Regions from separate parts of the Fictibacillus marinisediminis genome, predicted to be linked through region 2. Evidence: riboswitches for the same ligand, from Rfam matches in the RefSeq annotation. Region 2 holds a riboswitch; each other region holds the start of a gene.

Region 1 (7,548 bases), 370 kb from region 2:
ATAATACTTCAGGATAAAGACAAGCGAAAGCAGTCCCAGCGGCAAATTAACATAGAAAATCCACCTCCAATCCAAGTAGTCGGTCAAATATGCACCTAGCAAAGGACCGAAGACACTGGACATTCCAAAGACGGCACCAAAAAGGCCTGTCATTTTCCCTCGCTGCTCTACCGGAAAGATATCAAAAATGATCGTAAAGGCAATCGGCATCAGGGCACCACCGCCGATTCCCTGTATCGCACGGTAAACGGAAAGCTGTGTCATGCTGTCTGCCATTCCGCACAGAACCGATCCGATAATAAAGAGACCCAGACCTGTAATATAAAATTTTTTCCTTCCATACATGTCAGAAAGTTTTCCGAAAATAAGCATACTTGCCACTGACGCAATCATGTACGAGGATGTTACCCAAATGAACTTGTCAAGCTCACCCAATTCAGCAACGATTGTTCCGAGGGCTGTTGCCACTATTGTGTTGTCCATAGCGGACATGAGAATTCCGAGCAGCAGGCCTGCAACAACAAAATTATTGTTGCTCTTTTGATTAACCATATATTTGTCTCCTTGAAATGTTAATGAAATAGATAGGTATATACTTTTCGACTTTTAGAATTTAAATCCTGCCGGAAAATCAAAAAGGAAGAGCGGCAGCGCTCTTCCTCTCCAAAAAAACAGCTTATAATTTTTCAATGATTTTATTGATGATCCCGTATTCAAGAGCTTGTGCTGCCGTCATGAAGAAATCTCGGTCGGTATCTTTTTCGACACGCTCAAGCGGCTGTCCTGAACGGTCTGAAATGATCTTATTTAAGATTTCTCTCGTTTTTATAATTCGCTTGGCATGGATGATCATATCTGCAGCCTGCCCTTGTGTTCCTCCTAGCGGCTGATGAATCATGACTTCTGCGTTTGGGAGGGCAAACCGTTTGCCTTCTGCCCCCGCGACCAGCAGAATGGCACCCATGGAAGCAGCCATTCCAATGCAGATGGTTGAAACAGCAGGCTTGATGAACTGCATTGTGTCATAGATCGCCAATCCCGCAGTAACCGACCCTCCTGGAGAATTGATGTAGATGGAAATATCTTTTTCCGGATCTTCCGCCGCGAGAAACAAAAGCTGAGCCACAACAGAATTGGCTACATTATCATCGATGGCACTTCCAATGATGATGATACGGTCTTTCAAAAGCCGGGAATAAATATCGTAGGAACGCTCACCACGGTTGGTTGTTTCCACTACCATTGGGACTAAATTCATTTTCATCTTCCTCCTATAGAATCGTTATGCAGCCTGGCAAATCGGTGTGGAAGCTGCGCCTTCTGATGCGATTTTTCCGAATCCGGACGTAATATAAATGACTTTTACCGGGGTTTTATCTTCACTTTCAATCGAAATTTCCGTTCTGATTTCCTCTTGCCGAGCCTCTTCCCTTTCAGTCCGCTTCTCTTCTAAAGCTATGACTTTATCGGCTTTCTCTGCCTGCTTCCTGCTCTTTTCCCAGGCAAGAGAAGGATGCTTTTTCACTTCATTCATCCCTCGATTCCTCCCTCCGGTTTTGGATAGACAGCAATAGACACCTGATATTCTTCACCTTGCTCATTATTTCCAGACTGATATTTGCCAACAAGCTGGTGAAGCAGTGAGAAGTACTCATTAATGAACTGGTTGCGTTCCTCCTCATTGGATAAGGAAACTGAAGCTTGCAGAATGGCACTTGGAATTTGTTCATCCTCTGCTTTTTCCATGAGCTGCAGCGCATCTTTCTTCATGGTTTCAGTTAAGGTGAGAACGTGGGCCAGCGCATGCTGATCTTTTAATTTCTGTGAAGTTTCCGGTGACAAGCCAAGAGAGTCAGAAAAAATTAACGTTTTGGCCACTGCTTGATAAAGTACTTCTACCAAATTCCTCACATTCCTCGTTCCTGCTCTGAAAACAAGCCCTACTTTTTCTAAAGCCTTGAGATGGTAATTGATCTTCTGCGGTGACTCATTGAGCAGCTTTGCTATTTCTGTTGCAGAAGCCGGTTCTTTTAGAGCACTGAGCATCTCGGAACGAATGGGATGGAGCAAAGCAGCAGCCTGCTCAGGCAGCGTTACAAGATATGTCTCTTCAATCGATGCATTCTTTTTCACTGGTTCACCTCACTTAAAAATTTTGTTTTACGTAAAATCATTTTATTACGATAGGCTTATCTTTGTCAAACATTTCTATTTTTAATCAAAAAAAGTGACAGAAGCTTGTGCTTCTGTCACTTTAATAGCGGGATAACGGCCAATAGGATAAAGATTAATACCATAGCTGTATTGAAGAAAAACTCTGTTTTAAGTTTAAAATAATATCGTTCAATGGCACGAAACAAAAATACTGCAGCTAAGATTCCGAATAACAGGGCTGGACTGTTAATGTACATTCCATTCCAAAGAGCCAGCAAAAAGCCGAGGAACAGCAGTACCATTTCCGAATACGCCCATATCTTACTTCTCTTTTTCATCGTGGCACCTCTTTCTTGCGTACTCTTTTATAGTACGAAGAACACGGTTGTTCTGTGCCATTCCTCATTAATTCTCTTTAATTAATGAGTCTTGCTTTCCAAACCCTTCTCTACCCGTTCAAGCAGGCCGCTTGCCGCCTTCTCTGGATTCACATGCTGGCTGATGGCTGAAATGACAGATACTCCATCCGCTCCGGCTTCGATTACTTCAAATGCGTTTTCTTCAGAAATGCCGCCTATTCCCACGATCGGTGCTGTAATCCCTGCTGCTCTAAGCTCTTTTAAAACAGAAAACCCCATAACATCACGCGTATCCATCTTTGTACTTGTATCAAAAATCGGGCCCACTCCTAAATAATCTGCTCCAGCACGTAGTGCATCTTCTGCTTCTTCAACATTGTGAACCGAAACGCCAAGAATTTTATCGGGGATGCTGCTGCGGATTTGATTGAGATCTCCATCCTCCTGCCCGATATGCAGACCATCGGCATTCAGGCTGATCATGAGATCGATATCATCATTAATAATAAAAGGAACATGGTTTTTTCCGCAGATTTTCTGCAAGCTAAGAGCTAAGGCATTTTTCTGATCAGGTGATAGACACCCTTCGCCCTTCTCACGATATTGAAAAAGCGTCGCTCCCCCCTTTAGCGCCTGCTCCAGCACTAGTTCAGGTTCAGCTCTGCAGTTTAAGCTTCCCATAATAAAATAAACTTTTAACTGCAGTTTAAGCGTATTATATTCCATCTGTAAGCCTCCTTAGCTCCATCTGCCGGCCGTATTCAAGTCTTCAGGGTTTAATAGATAGAGCTCATCCAATAATGCTGTCTGAAAGGAGCCTGGTCCTGCTGAAACGGCTTTAGCGCGTTCAGCACAGATTCCCAGCATCGTCAAAGCGCCTGCGGCCCTCTGGCAACAGGAAAGGCCGGTTTCCAGAGATCTGGCCATAAACAAACCGATAAGAGAGGTTGAGAAACAGCCGGTCCCTGTCACATAAGACAATATTTCATGTCCGCCACTAATCGCTATGCATTCCTTTCCATCACTCACTGCATCCTTTTTCCCTGTAATGACAATGACCGAACCGAGCTTACTGGCCGCATGCAAAGCAAGCTCATCATCGTTTTCTGATTGATCACCATCAACCCCTTTGCCACCCCAGTCACCTCCGTACAAAAAGGAGATCTCTGCGGCATTGCCGCAAATGACATCGGGAGAAACCTGTTCAACCAGCTCCTCAACGGCTTTCTTCCTTAATAAGGAAAGTCCTGCACCCACCGGATCCAAAATGACAGGAATGCCCAGTTCCTTCGCTTTTTTTCCAGCCAAAACCATTGCTTTAATTGAGTCAGGTTCAACGGTTCCAATATTTAAAACCAGTGCGTCAGCTGCCATGACGGCTTCTTCAGCCTCTTCATAATGAAGAGCCATCATCGGGCTTCCTCCAGCTGCCAAGATGCCGTTCGCTAAAAAATTCATCGTTACTTGGTTAGTGATGTGATGAATCAGAGGTTTTTTCTTTCTAATGTCTTTTAAAAGTACACTCAGTTCTTTCATGCCTGATTCCTCCTGTATGCCCAATGGTTTGTCGGCCCATGCCCGCTGCCAATATGAAGCGGGTGGCTGATTGCTTCCTGTATAAAAGTTTTCGCTGTTTTTACAGCATGAATCGGGGTTTTTCCAAGAGCCAGTTCAGCAGCAATGGCAGCTGCAAACGTACAGCCGGTTCCATGAGTTTGCGGTGTATCAATCCTTCTTCCTTCCAGCTCATGCATCTGCTCACCATCATAAAACAAGTCGACTGGTGCTTTATCATGAGAGAGATGGCCTCCTTTGATCACAATCATTCCTGCTCCTAAATCATGCAAAAATTTTGCAGCATCCTCCCTGTCTTGCTTTGTGGAAATGCTTCTTCCTGTTAGCTGCTCAGCTTCGGGAATATTCGGTGTCAGGATCGAGGCTAGAGGAATCAGCTGTTTTTTCAGGGCTTCTACTGCATCCCTTCTCAGAAGGTCCGCCCCCCCTTTCGCGATCATTACAGGATCCACAACAACGTTTTTCCATTCATACTTTCGAATATGACGAGATACCGCTTCTATAATTTCTGCACTGAAAAGCATGCCCGTCTTTAAAGCTTCAGGACGAAGATCCTCTTCTATGCTGTTTAACTGCTTTAGGATCATCTCAACAGGCACCGGGTGGATCCCCTGAACGCCTAATGTATTCTGTGCAGTCACAGCTGTGATGACAGACATTCCATAGGCTCCCAATTCCTGAAACGTTTTTAGATCGGCCTGGATTCCTGCTCCCCCTCCTGAATCTGATCCTGCAACTGTCAATGCTTTTGGTGTTTTTAACATATGGAAGAACTCCTTTCACCACTAGAAAAGCGCAAGTGGCCTGATCTGTTAAGATCCCTGTTCACTGAAACTGGACACGACCTCCTTCGACCGCTAAAAAGCCGCCTTCTGAAGAGAAGGCGGCTTAAACATGAATGCTGATAAAAGTTTAAGCCACTTCCCTCCGCCAGTATTAACCGGATCAGGTTCAAAGGGTCAAAGACATTTCTTTTCTCAGCTTTAAATCAAAGCTCCCCTAGTGGTATACGATGTATGATGTTACTTCTATCCTAAATGACAGCGGCCGAAGCGTCAAACAAGGGATAAAATTTGTCGAAAAGTTAGGCTGCTGTGTTTAAAACAGAACGGATACGGGCATTATTTATACAACACCCGATAGAAAATCTGGAGGGAGAGAAATTATGAATATCAGAGAGAAACTGCAAAATTTAAAACAAAATCCAGAAGATGTTTACAGTCACTCACAAACAGAAGAATCCTTCTCAAGAAATTACACCAATCCCGTAGAAGTCAAATATATCCCTGCAGAAGATGTTTACGAATTAAAAGTATTTGATATGGAAGGCGGTGAACAGCTGGACAGTAAAAAATTCCATTCTGCAGATGAGGTCCTGGCTGATTTGAATATTGAGAAGTAAAATGAAAAAAACTAAATTTTCAGATTAAACTGTTGCTATTATTACCAGTGATAAGTATACTAGTAAAAACCCATTAACGCATGAGCTTTCAATCCTACAAGCTTCTGCAAAAAAATTCAAGGAGGAATAGAGCATGAAAGACAATACATCGTATAATAAAGACATGAACGATCTTGTGAAATATAAACTTCAGAAGAAAAATGACCCGTTCGCTTTTAATATGGTTGCTCAGATGATCCTTGATGAGTCGCTGCACGCCCATCAGATGAAACGTTATAAAGAACAAATAGATGAAGCCCTGGAAAAACGTGATGAAAAACTGTTCATGAAACTGACGGATGAATATATTAAATTCCTTGGATAAGAAACCAAACCTTTTACGGTTTGGTTTCTTTTTTTGAACGCTTTATCCTTCTTAAGTAAAGCCATGCTCCTCCAATAGCCATGAAAAGGATAATGACAGGCGACAATCCAATGAGTGCAATAATGAGATAGGAAATAGTATGAACCAGTCCATTCCACGTCTCTTTAAATAAAGTCTTTGACTTTCCCCAGGTGTTCAGCTCTTCATTGTTCTTCATCCCAATATTTTTCACTTCAAAATGGACCGTAACCGTTGAAAAATCGCTTTGATTCTCTAAATAGTTTATTCTGCCCTGGATTTTTTCAATCTGTTCCTGCACTCCTGATAGTTCTTTGGATATGGCAAGGAGGTCCTCTGTTTTATTTGCATTCTTCATGAAGCTTTCCAAACGGTTACGAACAATGCGCTTTGCCTTCAGTCTTGCTTCCAAGTCAGTATATTCCTCTGTAACATCTCGTCCATTTATGATTTCATGAGGACTCCCAGAACTTAATTCTCCTGCCTTTTTTGTGAAAACAAGAAAATCTTTCTTTGGAATTCTTATTTTCAGGTAACCCCCATTTTGCCCTTCTTCTTCAGACAAGGATTCACTTTCAACGATATAGCCGCCCATTTGTTTTGTGAGTTGTTCCACTTCACTCCGGACCTTCTTAACGTTTTGAACGCTTATCATTATTTCACTCGTGTAAATCATTTTTCTCCCTTGGTCGGCAGCAGGCTGCTTGTCTTCTTTAGCGGATTCCCTTTTCATGCTGGTGGAAGAGCCTCCCCCTTCAGACGACTTTGATGCCATGTTTTCATCCTTGCTGCTGCACGACGCCAGAACTAAAACGATCATCACCCATACGGCCATGAACTGTTGATTTCTCTTTTTTATCATCATCATGTCCCCCTTTTATTTATAGACGGCCCAAAGTACCTTTTTGTTACAATATATGGTAATTTTATAGCTGTGAGTTGCAATATCACCCGAATATGCTAGTATTTACAAAGTGATTTATTTACAACAAGAGCAGTGAAGTTCGGAGGGTAACATGAACAAAGTAGGAAGAAACGAACCTTGTCCATGCGGCAGCGGGAAAAAATATAAGAGTTGCTGTCATCGATCGGTCACAACCGTTCAATTAAACAAGATTGTCGAAGTGAGCCGCCATCAGGAAGGCTTAGCTAAGTTTGCCTTTGACCATTTTCATGAAGAAATGGGGAGCCAAACACGCAATTACATAGAAAAATACAAGATTGGAAGAGATGATGAACAAACGTATGCGAATCTGATGGTTTGCTGGCTGATGTTCCATTCTGATGTGAAGGACGGCAGATCACCAATCGTGTATTACCTTAAAGAGCAAAAAGGGAAAGAACAGCCGGAAATCCTGGATATCATAGCAGACTGGGAGAAGTGCTTCCCTTCCGTTTATAAAATGGTCTCAAAAGTAAACCGAAATACCTTTTTATTACAAGATGTGATGACAGATCAGGAATACACGGTTGAATTTAATTCTGAGATTCTTCCACACGACGGAACCGGTCTAGCAGGTTCTATTATCTATACTGGAGAACATTACGAATTTTACATTGATTTTGCTGAGATTCCTCAGGGAGAATTGCAAGAACGCTTAGATGCGCTGACTGACATGAAAATAAACTTAAAAGATGATTTTCCTAAAGCTCTACAGGTTCTTTTGTCGAAACAA
Region 2 (7,548 bases):
CATCTTCCTCGGTCATCTTTATCTCAATACCTTGCTCTTCCGCCAATGAAAGCGCATCCACAATCCTAGTATCAAAAGTATCAAAATCAAGGATTCCTCCAACGATCGCCACATCAGTCCCGTGTCCGCGGTACGTTTTTGCAAACGAACCATAAAAAGAAATATGGGCATATTCTGGCTTCCTGCCAAACAGGTGGCGGGCGACCCTCCCGATTCGTGCAGCTCCTGCTGTATGGGAGCTTGATGGCCCAATCATGACTGGCCCGATTATATCAAAAACACTTTTGTATTTCATTCATGTCCCTCCGATAAAAATATAGCTGACATAAAAAATATTCCCTCCATTACTGTATCATAACTCAACAATAATGGAGAGAACATTTTACCTACTCAACTGAGATAATAAAAGGATAAAGCGGCTGGCTGCCCTCATGGACTTCCACTTCTATAGAAGGGAAAGATTCCTCGATAAACTGAACTAAACGTTCCGTATCTTCATCCGATGCATCTTCACCGGAAATCAGGGTGATGATTTCAGAATCCTCATCAATCATTTCCTTTACAAGCTCCTGAACCGCTTCATCTTTATCCGGCATGGAAGCTACGATCTTGCCGTTCAAGATCCCCATGAAATCGCCTTTTGAAATCTCGACGCCATCAATGGAAGTATCTCTTACAGCAAATGTAAGCTGTCCGGATTTTACGCTTGAAAGCGCGTCTGTCATCTTCTTATGATTTTCTTCCAATTCTGCTGAAGGGTTAAACACAAGCAGAGCCGCCATTCCCTGAGGAACGTTTTTAGAGCGGACGACGATTACATCCTGGTCGACGATGGATGCTGCCTGCTCTGCAGCCATAACAATGTTTCCGTTGTTCGGAAGCACGATTACTTTTTCGGCATTCACTTCTTCAATGGCTTTGACGATATCTTCGGTACTAGGGTTCATCGTTTGTCCGCCTTCAATAACGTAACCGGCACCGAGTGAAGTGAACAATTCTTTAATGCCGCTCCCCATCGCTACGGTAACGATGCCATATGCTTTTTTCTCTTGTTTAGATTCAGGCATCTTAACGGGCACATGTGTCTCAGATTCCAAAATCGCAGTATGCTGCTCACGCATGTTTTCAATTTTAATGTTGATCAGACTTCCATGTTTCTGAGCAAGGGTAAGCATGTTGCCCGGCTGTTCCGTATGAATATGAACTTTTACAAGATCATCATCGGCAACAACAAGCAAAGAATCGCCATGCTCGTTTAATTCATTACGGAATGCTTCCTCAATGAAAGGCGCCTTCTTTAATTTCTCAGGTTCGAATTTCACCATAAACTCTGTACAGTATCCGAAATGGATATCTTCGGTTTTCATATGAAGCTGTGCTTTATGGTGCTCGGCATTAACCATTTCCTTCATAGAAGGCCCTTGCGGAGAAATTTCAGGAAGGTCCTTTCCTTCCAGTGCGGACAGAAAGCCTTCATAAACCGTCAGAAGCCCTTGCCCGCCTGAATCAACAACGCCTACTTCTTTCAAAACCGGAAGCAAGTCAGGAGTTCTGTCTAGGGAAGCTTTGGCTTCCGTTACAACTTCGTACATGACGAAAAGGATATCATCACTTTTTTTAGCCGCCTTAACAGCACGTTTTGCCGCATCTTTAGCCACCGTAAGAATGGTTCCCTCGATGGGCTTCATCACAGCCTTATAGGCTGTTTCTACTCCGTTCTCAAATGCTCTTGCAAAGTCAGCCGAAGTAATGGTTTCTTTTCCTTCGATTGATTTTGAAAAACCACGGAAAAGCTGGGATAATATAACCCCGGAGTTGCCTCTTGCCCCCATGAGCAAGCCTCGGGAAAAAGAGCTCGCGACTTTACTGATATCGGGAATTATGTTGTTTTGAACTTCTTTTGCACCAGAAGTAATCGTAAGGTTCATGTTGGTTCCTGTATCCCCGTCCGGCACAGGAAAAACATTAAGTGCATCTACCATTGCTGCGTTTTTTGATAAGTTTGCGGCTCCCAATGCAACCATAGCCGCAAACTTTTTACCGTCTAAAACTGTTAAAGACACGAACTTTCCTCCTAACTAAGGGGTTGTCACCCTGACACCCTGAACAAAAATGTTAACAGAATCTACAGAGAGACCCAGCATTTGATCGAGGGTATATTTCACTTTTGTCTGTACATTATGGGCTACTTCAGAAATCTTTGTTCCGTAGCTTACAATAATATACATATCAATATGTACTTCATCTTCTTCTTGCCGAACCACAATCCCCCGGGAGAAGTTGTCACGTCCTAAAAGTTCGGTAATACCATCCTTTAACTGCTTCCTGGAAGCCATGCCTACAATACCGTAGCAATCAATAGCAGCGCCGCCAGCAATAGTAGCGATCACTTCCGTAGAAATGTCAATCTGGCCGTATTTATTCTTCATTTCGATGGACATGATGAATCCCCCTTTAATCAATCAATTATGGCTAAACCTCATTTTACTATAAAATTAAGTTTTATGAAAGGACAACTCCATTTGACAATAGTCACAAAGCCATGTCAAGCCTTTTTACTTGAAATACGAAAAATCATTTGTTGCTTTTCTTAAGTGGTCATGCTACTATAGGTTAGTATTTAACATACGACTGATATGATACAGTTTTACTGTTATAAAGGAGGTACAATTATGTCACGCAAATGTTACGTTACTGGTAAAGGACCTAAAACAGGAAACAAGCGTTCCCACGCATTGAACAAATCTAAAAAGAGCTGGGGAGTAAACGTTCAAAAAGTCCGCATCTTGGTTGACGGGAAGCCTAAACGTGTTTATGTTTCTGCACGTGCCCTTAAATCCGGAAAAGTTGAACGCGTTTAATCGCTCTTAAAACAACGGCATCCCCGTTGTTTTTTATTTGGAAAAGCGCAAGCGGGCTGCAAGGTCCGACAAGCGCTGGAACGGGACAACACTTCTTGAAAAGAAAAAAGCACCCTTGATGGGTGCTTTTTTCTTTTGGATGGAAGTGATTATCCTTTTTTAAATGAACCTAAAACCGCACGTACAAATCCTCCTAAAAACCTAGGCAGTTTAATGGTGTAAAATTTCATCATACCCCTCCTCCAGGCCCTTTGAAAAAATAAGACATTCCCTAATAAATATATTCGCTTTTATAAAAATAGTACCATGCGGCCCGACGCATAAAATATTAATCATGGCTCTTTACCAACATTAATATGCCGCCCGAGAATGAATAAGTACCACTTTTATTTACAAGCTCATTGGAAATGCAGAGAGTAGAACCCATCGGCAAGTATTGATCCTGAAGCGGATATTTGAACCCTGTCAGAGTCAGGCCGGTAACAGGCCCGTTAAATGGAAGGAAAGAGACATAAGAGAACTCAGGCTCTTGTTGTATGATATGCGGTCCTGGTGCTGATAAGGCAATCTTATTCTGCCTGTCCCATATTTCAATGTTAATTCCGGCTTCGAGTCCATGAAGGAGCAATTGGATATTGGCCAGTTCATGATCCAGGCGCCCGCCCGTAACACCCAGCAGCAGGATCTGTTCCGGTTTTTGCCCCAGTGCCCATTCAAGGGCCAGCTCTAGATCAGTTTTATCCTTTTCACTGTCATACTCAAAAGAAGGAAGGTTAAATGAAGCCATCCATTCACGCTCACTGCTGTTCACAGAATCGAAATCTCCAAATACACAGCCGGGTATGATTCCTTTTTTCAACAAGTAGAATACGCCGCGGTCAACACCTGCCCAGACTGCCTTTTCGCCGGCAAATAAAGAGAGGTCCGGCTGCCTTTCTTCCGGACCTCCTGCTAAAATGATAATTTTCATGCCGCGTTAACAACTCTTGGATCGGTCCTATGCAGCAGCCGCGGTGCTGTTTTTGTCAAGAAAATAAAAGCAGCTGCAGTGATCAAAGCAACCGGGATCATGTATGAAGCATTATACACAATGGAGTACAGCACAGGGTTCATGCCTTTTGGGGCGTATGATGCAAAGAATATGACTCCTGATACAACATGGGAGGCCAAACGGAGCAGGCTTCCGAAGGCGATGCCTGCCACAATCGCTGAGATCCTCCTTTTAGATTGGCTTTCCGAACTGACTTTAAACACCCCGGCAAATCCAGCCAATAGGAACGCGAGAGGGTAATCCAGGATCAAACCTGCGGGATTGTATCCTGCGGTTCCATCAACCAGGATCTTTACCATCCCGACAATCAGACCAGTTAATACTCCACCAGGGACCCCTCGGCGGAATGCCATTAAAAAGATTGGCAGCATCTCCAATGAAACTGAGCCTCCATTTGCCCAAAGCCCTTTAAATTGAACAAAACTAAGTATGATGGCCAACGCTGACATCATCGCCACTTCAGTCAAAAACATAATTTTTTTACTCAAATCAATCTCCCCCAAACATCTTTAATAAAAAGAAAAAAGCAACCGGCATGTGAATGACGGTTGCTTATCGTTAACAACTGCGACTCCACATTCCTACGCAGGCATGATCCTGCTTCAGGTTCAAAGGGTCGGGAGTGTACTCCCCTCTCAGCCCCTGTTTGGGACTCCCCCTGTGGTTACTTTTTTCAATTATACTTATTATATATTATACACCACGAATGGTACGGATTGCACCCTTTATGTCTTTTTGCCCATAAATGGCTGATCCCGCTACTAATACGGTAGCTCCAGCTTTCTCACAAAGACGGGCAGTCTCTGCGTTCACGCCGCCGTCTACCTCAATTTCAACGTTCAAGCCCTGCTCCTTGATCCTCGCAGATAATACTTCAATCTTAGGAAGCACAGTGTGTATGAAGGATTGTCCACCAAAGCCTGGATTTACAGACATGATGAGCACAAGGTCTATATCAGCCAAAATATGCTGAATGGTTTCAACAGGAGTAGCAGGATTTAATACGACCCCTGCCTTTTTTCCCTGCTCTTTAATTAATTGAATGGTCCGATGAAGGTGCGGACATGCTTCAACATGAACAGTAATGATATCAGCACCTGCTTTTGCAAACTCCGGGATATACCGGTCAGGGTTTTCAATCATTAAATGTACATCAAATGTCAGTTCAGTGAGCGGCCTGATGGCTTTAACGACTAAAGGCCCCATCGTAATATTCGGCACAAAATGCCCATCCATCACATCGATATGGATATAATCAGCACCGTTTTCTTCCACTGCCTTAATTTCTTCACCGAGCTTTGAAAAGTCTGCGGAAAGAATGGAAGGCGCAACTTTTATCATGTTAGTACCTCCGTTTTTGATCCTTGATTTCCTGCAAAAATTCAAGATAATGATCATAGCGGAACGATGGGATCTCTCCCTCTTCCACTGCTTTTTTTACTGCGCATTTCGGTTCAGAGCTGTGAGTGCAGCCGCGAAACTTGCATTGTGATACCCTCTGTTTCATCTCAGGGAAGTTGTAGGAGAGCTCTTCGGTTTCAATTTCTACAAAGTCCAATGAGCTGAATCCAGGAGTGTCTGCGATCAAGCCCCCTTCAAAAGGAAGGAGTTCAACATGCCTCGTTGTATGCTTTCCGCGTCCAAGATGATCTGATATGTCATTCGTCTCCAGCATGAGTTCAGGCATCAGCGCATTCAAGAGAGACGACTTCCCTACCCCGGACTGTCCTGCGAAGACGCTCGTTTTTCCTTTAAATATCGGTTTGATGTCTTCCATACCGGCCAGCGACATCGCAGAGGTTGGAATGACCTCATATCCGAGCTTCTTATAAGCAGCGATGTAATTTTCGATTTCCTTCTGATACTCTGCACTTTCAATCAAATCCATCTTCGTAAAGCAGATCACCGGCTGAATGCCATTGTCTTCGATATGAACAAGAAAACGGTCCAGCAGTGAACTTGAAAATTCCGGCCGGACGGCAGAGAAAACGAGAATTGCCTGGTCAACATTTGAAATTGGCGGCCGGTTTAACTCGTTCTTTCTTTCCTTAACATCCATAATGTATCCGTCTGTCGGGTTGGAGGATTCAAATACGACCCAATCTCCGACCACAGGCGTAATTTTCTTTTTACGGAAATTGCCACGGCCTCTGCATTGAAAGACTTTGTCATTGTATTGTACATAATAGAATCCTGCGACTGATTTAATAATTCTGCCTTCAGTCTTATTGTCCATTGTTCGCTCCTTTGAATTTACCTTCCTTCGCATCTTGATAATTAAATGTTTTTGATGCCTGCTCTTTCCCATTTAAATAAACGGTATAGGAAGCATCATGGTCCGGCGAGACGGTCAAAGGCACCATATACTCTTTCGTCTGGGAAATTTCTTCTTCTACGAAAACAGCATTTTCCTCTTTGGCATCGCTGTAAACAATTCTGACCTGGAACTGTTTATTCTCATCACCCTTTGAAACTTCAACTGTTATTTTATTATTAAATGTGATGTCTTCCTGAACATCAGGCTTTGGTTTGGGCTTCGGTTCTGGTTTTTTGCCTTTTGAAATAACGACATCAACCGTAGAACCTTTTTTGACATTCGTATAAGGTGAAGGTTTTTGCGAGATGACCTTTCCTTCTTCTACGGTATCAGAGTACTCTTTTGTAAAGTTGACATTAAGCCCTTCCTGCGAGATGTATTTCTCAACATCTTCTTTCGAGGAATTTGATAAGTTCTCAAGCTGAATCGAAGGCGGGCCAGTACTGACACGAAGAATCACCTGTATTTCGCTCGGATTGACTTTTTCCCCTTTATCCGGGCTCTGTGAGACGACCTCACCCTCAGGCGTTTCCTCTGATTCCACCGGTATGGTCTCAATGTTCTTGCTATCGTAGCCTCTTTCGTTTAAGAGGTCTCGTGCAGCATCTTCACTCATTCCGGTAAGATCCAGCATGTCCACTTTCTTAAAGCCTTTAGAAACAAAAAGTGTAACCGTGCTGCCTTCTTTAACCATAGAATGGGGATCAGGATCCTGTTTTATAATTTTCCCCTGTTCCACATCTTCATCGTAGCGCTCTTTCCGTTCGACGTTAAAACCGAGTTTTGCGAGCCGTTCAAACCCGTATTCGTAATCTTTATGGATAACATTGGGAACAGAAACATCTTTCACTTTAAACCAACCAGGCATGACCACAAAGGCAGCCGCTCCAGCACCTGCGAGCAAAAGCAGTAAAATCAGCAGTACAAGCCACCAACTTTTTTTCTTCTTTTTTGGCGGAGGCTTTGTGGTATCTTTTGATATTGCAACCGGCTTTTCGACTGCTTTGTTCATGGATACCGGAGGCATGACCCGTGTAGCATCTGCCGCATCATCAAAATTGCTCCACCGCTGCTCATGCAGACGGTGAGGAGAGAGAGCCGTGTCCAGGTCGTCCATCATTTCAAGAGCACTGTCATACCGGTACACCGGATTTTTTGTCAGTGCTTTAAGAATAATATTTTCAACACTCTGTGGAATTTCCGGATTGATTTTCCTTGGCTCGGGAACTTCCTCCTGAAGATGCTTGAGTGCTACGGATACCGGTGATTCCCCTGTAAAGGGAACCCTGCCTGTCAGCATTTCAAACAGCACAACACCT
Region 3 (7,548 bases), 930 kb from region 2:
AACAGCATTTCTGAAGCCCGCAGCGTTTCCAGCGGATCAGGCAAAAGAGTTTTAAAATCTCCTATCACTTCTACCTTTATCATATCACATAGCCCCGAAGCTTTTGCCAGCTTCGCGATTCTAACCGCTTCTTCTGCCGTTTTCGCACCCGCCGTGTTCGGCAGAAGCGTAAAGTTCTCTGCCTCCAGCTTTTCTAAAAAGTTTGGCTGGTCAGGATCAAAAATGTTCATCCTTCTTACGGCAAATGTAAGGATTTCCGTGCCCGACACCCTTACTGCCTCTTTTTGGACATCAAAATCAGGGAATTTACCTGTCCCTAAAAGCAATCTGGAGCGAAATTCATAGTTTCCAATCTTCAGCATAACTTCATCCTCCTCCTACAAAATGTACGATTTCTATTTTGTCACCATCTGCTAAACGCGTTTCTGCGTGTTGGCTTTTATCCAAAATTTCTTGATTCAATTCAACGATTGCCCCTTTGCCGGCAAGCTTTAACTCTCCCAGAAGTTCCTGGACTGTACGGGCTGAGGCTATATCTAAGGCTGTTCCGTTAACCATCAGTTTCATGAGACTCATCCTTTCATCTTTTCATAGGCAAACCGGTCTGGCGCAAACTCTTTTAATCTTTCTTCCTGCAGATTTCCGATCAGCAGCTCTGCCATCCATCGCCCTGTCAGCGGACTGAGCAGGATGCCATTGCGAAAATGGCCTGCCGCAATGTACAAGTCTTTATGGTAAGGATGTTTCCCCATGTACGGGAGGCCATCAGGAGTTTGCGGCCGAAACCCTGTCCATGCCTTCTCCCATTCGCCCTGTTCGATGGCAGGAAGGACTTCACGCGCTTTTGTCAGCAGTTCCAACACTCCCTTTGCTCTAACCTTTCTGTCGTATGTACCTGCTTCCATGGTTGCTCCGATTACGAGCCTGCCTCCTTGCTTAGGGACAAGATAGCATTCATCTGAGATGACAGTTGATGTAATGACCGGTTCTAAAAAGGTTAAAGAAATACACTCTCCCTTTACTGGAAAAAGAGGCATGTGCAATCCGGTCTGGGCCGCCAGCTTCCCTGTCCAGACGCCTGATGCGAGCACTGCCTTCTCTCCGAAAAACATACCCGCGCTCGTTTGGATTCCAATCCCTGACCGGCCTATTTCGAAACCGGCTGCTTCGGTATAATCTAAAAAATCAGCTCCAAGCTTTGCTGCCGATTGGGCAAAGGCTTTCGTCAATTGAGATGGATTGACCTGGCCGTCTTTCGGCAAATACATTGCACCTTCCAATTCTTTTGACAGCATCGGCTCCATTTTCAAAAGCTCCGATCCGCTGATCCACTCTGCCGGCTGGCCGTTATCGTTGTGAAAATCAGTGAGTTGCTGCAATCGGAGTCTTTCCTTTTTATTTTTTGCCGCTTTAAACAGGCCTTTGTCTATAAACTCAATGTCGATCCCGCTGATTTCCTTCAGTTCCCTGCTTAACTCAGGAAAAAGACTCCTGCTCTCACGGGCCATCGTGTAAAGAGGCCCTGCCTCATTCAGTTCTGCCTGCGCTCCAAGCATGCCTGCAGCGGCCGATGAAGCTTCACTGCCTATTCGGTTCTTTTCAATCACAAGCACGGTATACTCTGTATGTTTGCGCAAATAGTAAGCAATGGCACAGCCGATTATCCCCCCCCCAGCAATGATCACATCATAGTGCCTGGGCATTTTGACATTTCCTCCTTCTTAAGAGCTTCCGCATAGCCTTTCGCTACTAAACCCGGATCCGTCGCCGACCAGATCCCCGACATGACGGCGATTCCTTTTGCGCCCGCTTTTATGAGTTCACTAGTATTACTCGGTGTAACTCCTCCGATGGCGATAACTGGAACAGTGACCGCATCAGCAACCTCCCGCAATTGATCCAGACCCCGCGGCTCGCTCCCTTTTTTGCTTCCTGTTTTAAAAACGTGCCCGTAAAACAAATAATGAGCTCCTTTTTCTTCAGCATAGAGCGCTTCATCTATGGAATGAACGGATTGGCCGATTCTCAGCCCGCTAAAATAGCGGTGTACGATTTCCGGATCAAGACTGGAGCCTTTTAAGTGAACGCCTTCAGCTCCCGAAGCAACGGCTACATCCACACGGTCATTGATATAGATCTGCTCCCGGCCCAATCCTGCTCTCTTCAATCTCTCTGCCAGATTGAAAATCTCACTGGCACTTCTGTCTTTTTCCCTGATATGTATGCATGTCACATATGGAGCCAGGATGGATGCGGCCGAGATGATTTCGTCAGGCTGCTTCCTTCCATTCGTCATTACATGAAACTCGAATTTCCCCACCTTGCATCCTCCTTTTCCCCATGCAAAAAAGCCACCCTTTTCGCAAAGAGTGGCTGATTATCTGTTTTCTAATCAAGAGCAGCTATATGTGTCATACAGTGCAGATTCCACTTCCCTACGCTGGCATCACCCAGATCAGGTTCAAAGGGTTTAGAACAGGTTGTTCAGTCTCAGCCGGCAAAGGCTCCCCCAGTGTTGCTATAGTTATTTAATTAACTTCATCTTACCATTCAGGTCAAAAATGTAAAGAGATTAAAATTTGATCTTCGATTCCAGGAAGGATCGAAGCTCTGATACCGGCATGCGGACCTGTTCCATTGTGTCGCGGTCACGTACCGTTACCTGCTGATCTTCTTTAGAATCAAAATCATACGTAATACAGAAAGGAGTTCCGATTTCATCCTGTCTGCGGTAACGTTTTCCGATGGAACCTGTTTCATCAAAATCAACCATGAAGTCGCTGGCAAGACCGGCAAATACTTCTCTTGCTTCTTCAGAAAGCTTTTTCGATAAAGGAAGTACTGCCGCTTTAAACGGCGCAAGAGCTGGATGCAAGTGAAGAACAGCCCTTGTATCTCCGCCTTCAAGCTCTTCCTCTTCAAACGCGTCGATCAAGAACGCAAGTGTTACACGGTCTGCGCCGAGTGAAGGCTCGATGCAATAAGGGATGTAACGGTCATTCGTTTCTTGATCGATATAGTTAAAGTCTTCACCAGAGTGCTCGCTGTGGCGTTTAAGGTCAAAATCAGTACGGGATGCGATGCCCCAAAGCTCTCCCCATCCAAACGGGAACTGGTATTCAAAATCTGTCGTAGCGTTGCTGTAGTGGGAAAGCTCTTCGGATTCATGGTCACGCAGGCGAAGCTTATCCTGTTTCATGCCAAGATTCAATAAGAAATCGTGAGCATACTGTTTCCAGAAATCAAACCATTTCAGTTCTTCGCCAGGCTTGCAGAAGAACTCGAGCTCCATCTGTTCGAACTCACGGGTACGGAAAGTGAAGTTACCAGGTGTGATCTCATTACGGAAGCTTTTGCCGACCTGAGCGATCCCGAACGGCAATTTCTTTCTCATCGTACGCTGCACGTTTTTAAAGTTTACAAAGATCCCTTGTGCTGTTTCGGGACGAAGATAGATTTCGTTCGTGCTGGATTCCGTTACACCCTGGAACGTTTTGAACATCAGGTTAAACTGGCGGATAGATGTAAAGTCGTGCGCATCACAATCCGGACATGCGATGTTATGCTCTTCAATCAACTTTTCCATTTCATCGAAAGAAAGCCCGTCAACAATCTTCTCGATTCCTTTTTCAGCAAGTGCATCTTCAATCAATTTATCGGCACGGTGTCTTGCTTTACATTGCTTACAGTCGATCATTGGATCATTGAAGTTTCCGATGTGTCCAGATGCTACCCATGTTTGCGGGTTCATGAGAATCGCTGCATCCAAACCAACATTGTATGGAGATTCCTGAACAAACTTTTTCCACCAAGCTTTTTTCACGTTGTTCTTCAGTTCAACGCCGAGCGGGCCGTAATCCCACGTATTGGACAAGCCTCCGTAAATTTCTGAACCCGGAAAAATAAATCCGCGCTGTTTTGCCATGTTGACGATCTGTTCCATTGTCACACTCATGACCATCTCTCCTTTTTTAGAAAATGCTAATTAAATCAACCAAAAAAGCCCTCATCCATAGACAAATATCCTTGTCCAGGGACGAGAGCTTATACTCACGCGGTTCCACCCTAATTGATGCTTAAAAAAGCATCCGCTTTGGTCAATTAATCGCTCGAGACTGCCGTTTCTCTGAACTTTTGTCCGGGCTTCCACCACCCCCGGATCGCTTTTCACAAAAGCACCTCAGATACTATTCGTCTGTCATAGCTTTACATGTTTAGATTATGGGGAAAATAGTACAATTTTTCAGCCGTATTGTCAAGTTTTTTCAGCCAGTTGGCCCTTTCCCCTATTATAAGCCAGAAGTTTCCGGTTCATTCAAGATGGTTGAAGAGTGTTTACTGTCCGGTGTGGGGGTTTTACATGCCGATGTTTCGGATTCACATGCTAATCTCACTCATTTACAGGCCAATTTCTCAGACAGCAAAAAAACTCTTCACGTTATCAGCGAAGAGTTTTTTATCTTTACTTATCAAAACCCGCCAAAGCCTCCACCTGGGAAGCCTCCATAGCCGCCTGGAAAACCGCCGTATCCGCCCGGAAAACCGCCGTACCCTCCCGGAAAACCGCCATAGCCGCCAGGATATGGTGCAACCCCGCCGTAACCGTAACCGTAGCCATAAGCGAACGGACGGGGCGCAAGGGCAAACCCTGCAATGGAACCGAGTCCAAGACCTACCAAGGCTGCACCAAGGACCGGAAAGAACCGTCCTGAACCATCGTCATGATAGGGAAGGAGATAGACATTTTCTGTATTAACGCTTTGGATGGAGCCTCTATAGACACTCCCGTCATGGGTGGTAATTTCAACGTCTTGCCCAATATGCTGACAGCAAAGACCGTAATAATGTTCCTTCAAAAGTAAACCTCCTCTTTACCCTGATTACAGTACTTACCCTGCATCTTATGCAAATTGTGGAAAACGGGTGTGGACAGCAGTCTGCCCGTTTCAACTATTGGAGAAAATGGGTATATAGAAGATAGAAACCTTGAAAGGGGCTCCTTTATGGAAAAAGATTTGTCACAGCACAAAGAACATGCCCAAAGAAAAGCAGAAGAATATAAAGATGAAGCTGCACCATGGATCGTCCGGATGGCCCGCTTCGGCCATTTCTCAAAAGGAGCCGTTTATATTGTCATTGGAATACTTGCTGTAATGACAGCATTCGGTTTGCAAGGTAAATTAACCACTTCCTCAGGTGCCCTCTACACCATTGCCAAGCAGCCCTTTGGCTCTGTCATGCTCGCTGCGCTGGCTGTGGGGCTTGCAGGCTATGCACTGTGGCAAGTCATCATGACGGTCTTTGACCCCGAACATAAAGGAAATGACGCAAAAGGATGGATGGCGCGAATCAGTTATCTCATCATCGCTGCCATATATTTCAGTCTATGTGTTAGTGCAATCAAAATAATCTTCAGAGCGAGTGCCAACTCGTCAAGTCAAAAATACCAGACCTTATCCGCAAAAGCGCTGGCACAGCCCTTCGGACAAACAATCATTGCGGTTATTGGTGCTGTATTTATCGGTATAGGGGTTTATAACTTCTACAAGGCCTATACGGAAAAATTCAAAAAAGGGCTTAAACGTCATGAGATGAATCAGAAAGAATGGAAGACCGCACGTTATATCGGGAAGTTCGGACTTTTTGCACATGGTGTAGTATTCGCCATCATCGGCATCTTTTTAATCAGAACAGCCATTCAGGCAGATCCAGATGAAACAAAGGGGCTGGATGGTGCTCTGGCTGAACTTGTAAAGCAGCCGTTCGGTCCAGTGCTCCTTACTATCGTCGCTCTCGGACTGGTCGCTTATGGCGCCTACTTGCTCTTTGAAGCGAAGTACCGAAGACTCGATCCTTAATCATCTCTATACAGCAAAACAGCCTCGTCCCTTTTGGACGAGGCTGTTTTCATTTACCAGGCTTTAATACTAGTTTTTCTCCGTTTTTAAAGCTGGATTCATTCGTTTCCGTTACATGATAACGGCCTGAAGTCCAATCTTCGATCTGGTTATCATACCACTTGCTGAGGACATGTCCTGACTGTCCTGGACCGACGACATTGTAGGTTTTCGTCAAGTCCGCCAGATCAACAACCGTTCTCCAGGCGGCTCCATGGTTCACTTTTCCTGTAAAAGAATCCCAGCCTGCAGCACCTACTGTTACCCTGCTTCCTCCCATCGGCGTTTCTTTTGGATTAAACAGCAGGTTCAGCGGCTTTATCGCTGATAGAGGATGATCAAACGGCAATGTATGATACGTTCCCCACTTCCACTTATCGGGATTTTCACCCTGCAGCTTCTCCACCTGTTTAACCGTTCTGCTGAAGGAGATTGTTGCGGCTTCGTCCAGCCCCCCTGCCTCTTTGATCCAGGGACCTTCCTTACCCTCGGCCGCATGGCGGATCAGTTCATCCACGACTTGAGCCTTGCCGTCAAACAACGGCATCATCTTTTCATCAATCTTTTTTTCAAAGAGAACATCGCTGACCTCTTGCATCCATAAGTTGAACAGCAGGGGTGCAGCAAGATTTTTGTCATCTTCATGATTCCAGTCTTTCAATAGTTTTACCGCTTTTCTGCCGTTTGTTCCAAGGTCTGCAGTCTTTAAATGGGTGAGAAGGATCGGCAGCATTTCTTCTGCCTGAAGATTTTTCCTGTCGAATTGCAGCTTCTGCATATCTTTTATGGAAAGCTTTTCTTTGGCTGACAGAACATCTTTTATTCGCTGCTCTCGGTAAGGCTGGGCCCATGAATCAGTAATGTGGTACGGGTAGTCGTCACCGATCACTTTATTATTGGCCGTTGCAATAAATCCTTCTTTTGGGTTCACGGCCGTCGGGAGCTTATCCCAAGGAATATAGCCTTTCCACTCATATTTCTTTTCCCAGCCCGGTACTGGGACAGAAGCATATTTTTCTTTACGGATCGGAATCAGTCCATTGGCGCGATAGGCAATTGTTCCGTCTTTAGATGCGAAGACAAAGTTCTGGGCCGGTGTATGAAAATAAGTCAGCGCCTTTTTAAACTCATTCCAGTTCTTTGCCTTATTAAACATCAGTACAGCCTGAAGTTCCGTTGAGGGTTCAAGTGCTGTCCATCTCATGGAAAGCGCCGTATTCTTTTGCTTGTCGTAAGCAAATTCGGACATGATCGGACCGTGGCGGGTAATCGTGACTTTGTAAGGAAGGGTCTTTTGATCTTTCACTTTTATATTTTCTGTGATGATCTTGGCTTTCTCCCATTTTCCTTCAAACAGAAATTCATCCGGATGATCGGCATTTCTTTTTTCAATGTAAAGGTCCTGAACATCGGGTCCTACATTTGTGACTCCCCATGCAATCTGTGTGTTCCGGCCAACGATAATTCCCGGAACCCCCGCAAATATGACACCGCTTACATTCATGCCGGGTGCTTTTAAATGGCTTTCGTACCAGATCGATGGCGTGCTCAATCCAAGATGAGGATCATCTGCAAGATACGGCAGACCCGATTTTGTTTTGGTTCCAGCCACCACCCAATCATTCGAACCGTTGAATTCATTAGGAATGAC

Evidence for each region. Region 2 has a riboswitch for thiamine pyrophosphate ahead of thiT (energy-coupled thiamine transporter ThiT). Riboswitches for the same ligand answer to the same signal wherever they lie in the genome.
Region 1: it holds a riboswitch for thiamine pyrophosphate, as region 2 does, so the genes downstream of both, thiD (bifunctional hydroxymethylpyrimidine kinase/phosphomethylpyrimidine kinase) here and thiT (energy-coupled thiamine transporter ThiT) in region 2, are expected to answer to the same signal.
Region 3: it holds a riboswitch for thiamine pyrophosphate, as region 2 does, so the genes downstream of both, LCY76_RS05270 (thiamine phosphate synthase) here and thiT (energy-coupled thiamine transporter ThiT) in region 2, are expected to answer to the same signal.

The regions. Positions count from the first base shown of each region.
Region 1 covers NZ_JAIWJX010000002.1:1,504,769-1,512,316, reverse strand. The annotation lists gene LCY76_RS08255 (MDR family MFS transporter) at 1-552, opposite strand, end outside; gene clpP (ATP-dependent Clp endopeptidase proteolytic subunit ClpP) at 677-1,258, opposite strand; gene LCY76_RS08245 (hypothetical protein) at 1,283-1,534, opposite strand; gene LCY76_RS08240 (ArsR/SmtB family transcription factor) at 1,531-2,133, opposite strand; gene LCY76_RS08235 (hypothetical protein) at 2,250-2,492, opposite strand; gene thiE (thiamine phosphate synthase) at 2,574-3,239, opposite strand; gene thiM (hydroxyethylthiazole kinase) at 3,252-4,049, opposite strand; gene thiD (bifunctional hydroxymethylpyrimidine kinase/phosphomethylpyrimidine kinase) at 4,046-4,852, opposite strand; TPP riboswitch at 4,994-5,099, opposite strand; gene LCY76_RS08215 (hypothetical protein) at 5,254-5,490, shown strand; gene LCY76_RS08210 (IDEAL domain-containing protein) at 5,624-5,854, shown strand; gene LCY76_RS08205 (DUF4349 domain-containing protein) at 5,868-6,734, opposite strand; gene LCY76_RS08200 (YecA family protein) at 6,889-7,548, shown strand, end outside.
Region 2 covers NZ_JAIWJX010000002.1:1,876,279-1,883,826, reverse strand. The annotation lists gene sdaAB (L-serine ammonia-lyase, iron-sulfur-dependent subunit beta) at 1-295, opposite strand, end outside; gene LCY76_RS10190 (DAK2 domain-containing protein) at 387-2,063, opposite strand; gene LCY76_RS10185 (Asp23/Gls24 family envelope stress response protein) at 2,079-2,441, opposite strand; gene rpmB (50S ribosomal protein L28) at 2,673-2,861, shown strand; gene spoVM (stage V sporulation protein SpoVM) at 3,011-3,091, opposite strand; gene LCY76_RS10170 (thiamine diphosphokinase) at 3,190-3,831, opposite strand; gene thiT (energy-coupled thiamine transporter ThiT) at 3,828-4,400, opposite strand; TPP riboswitch at 4,474-4,581, opposite strand; gene rpe (ribulose-phosphate 3-epimerase) at 4,606-5,253, opposite strand; gene rsgA (ribosome small subunit-dependent GTPase A) at 5,255-6,148, opposite strand; gene pknB (Stk1 family PASTA domain-containing Ser/Thr kinase) at 6,138-7,548, opposite strand, start outside.
Region 3 covers NZ_JAIWJX010000002.1:949,207-956,754, reverse strand. The annotation lists gene LCY76_RS05285 (thiazole synthase) at 1-362, opposite strand, end outside; gene thiS (sulfur carrier protein ThiS) at 367-567, opposite strand; gene thiO (glycine oxidase ThiO) at 573-1,703, opposite strand; gene LCY76_RS05270 (thiamine phosphate synthase) at 1,682-2,320, opposite strand; TPP riboswitch at 2,416-2,521, opposite strand; gene LCY76_RS05265 (glycine--tRNA ligase) at 2,573-3,955, opposite strand; gene LCY76_RS05260 (LSm family protein) at 4,470-4,856, opposite strand; gene LCY76_RS05255 (DUF1206 domain-containing protein) at 5,004-5,858, shown strand; gene LCY76_RS05250 (penicillin acylase family protein) at 5,908-7,548, opposite strand, start outside.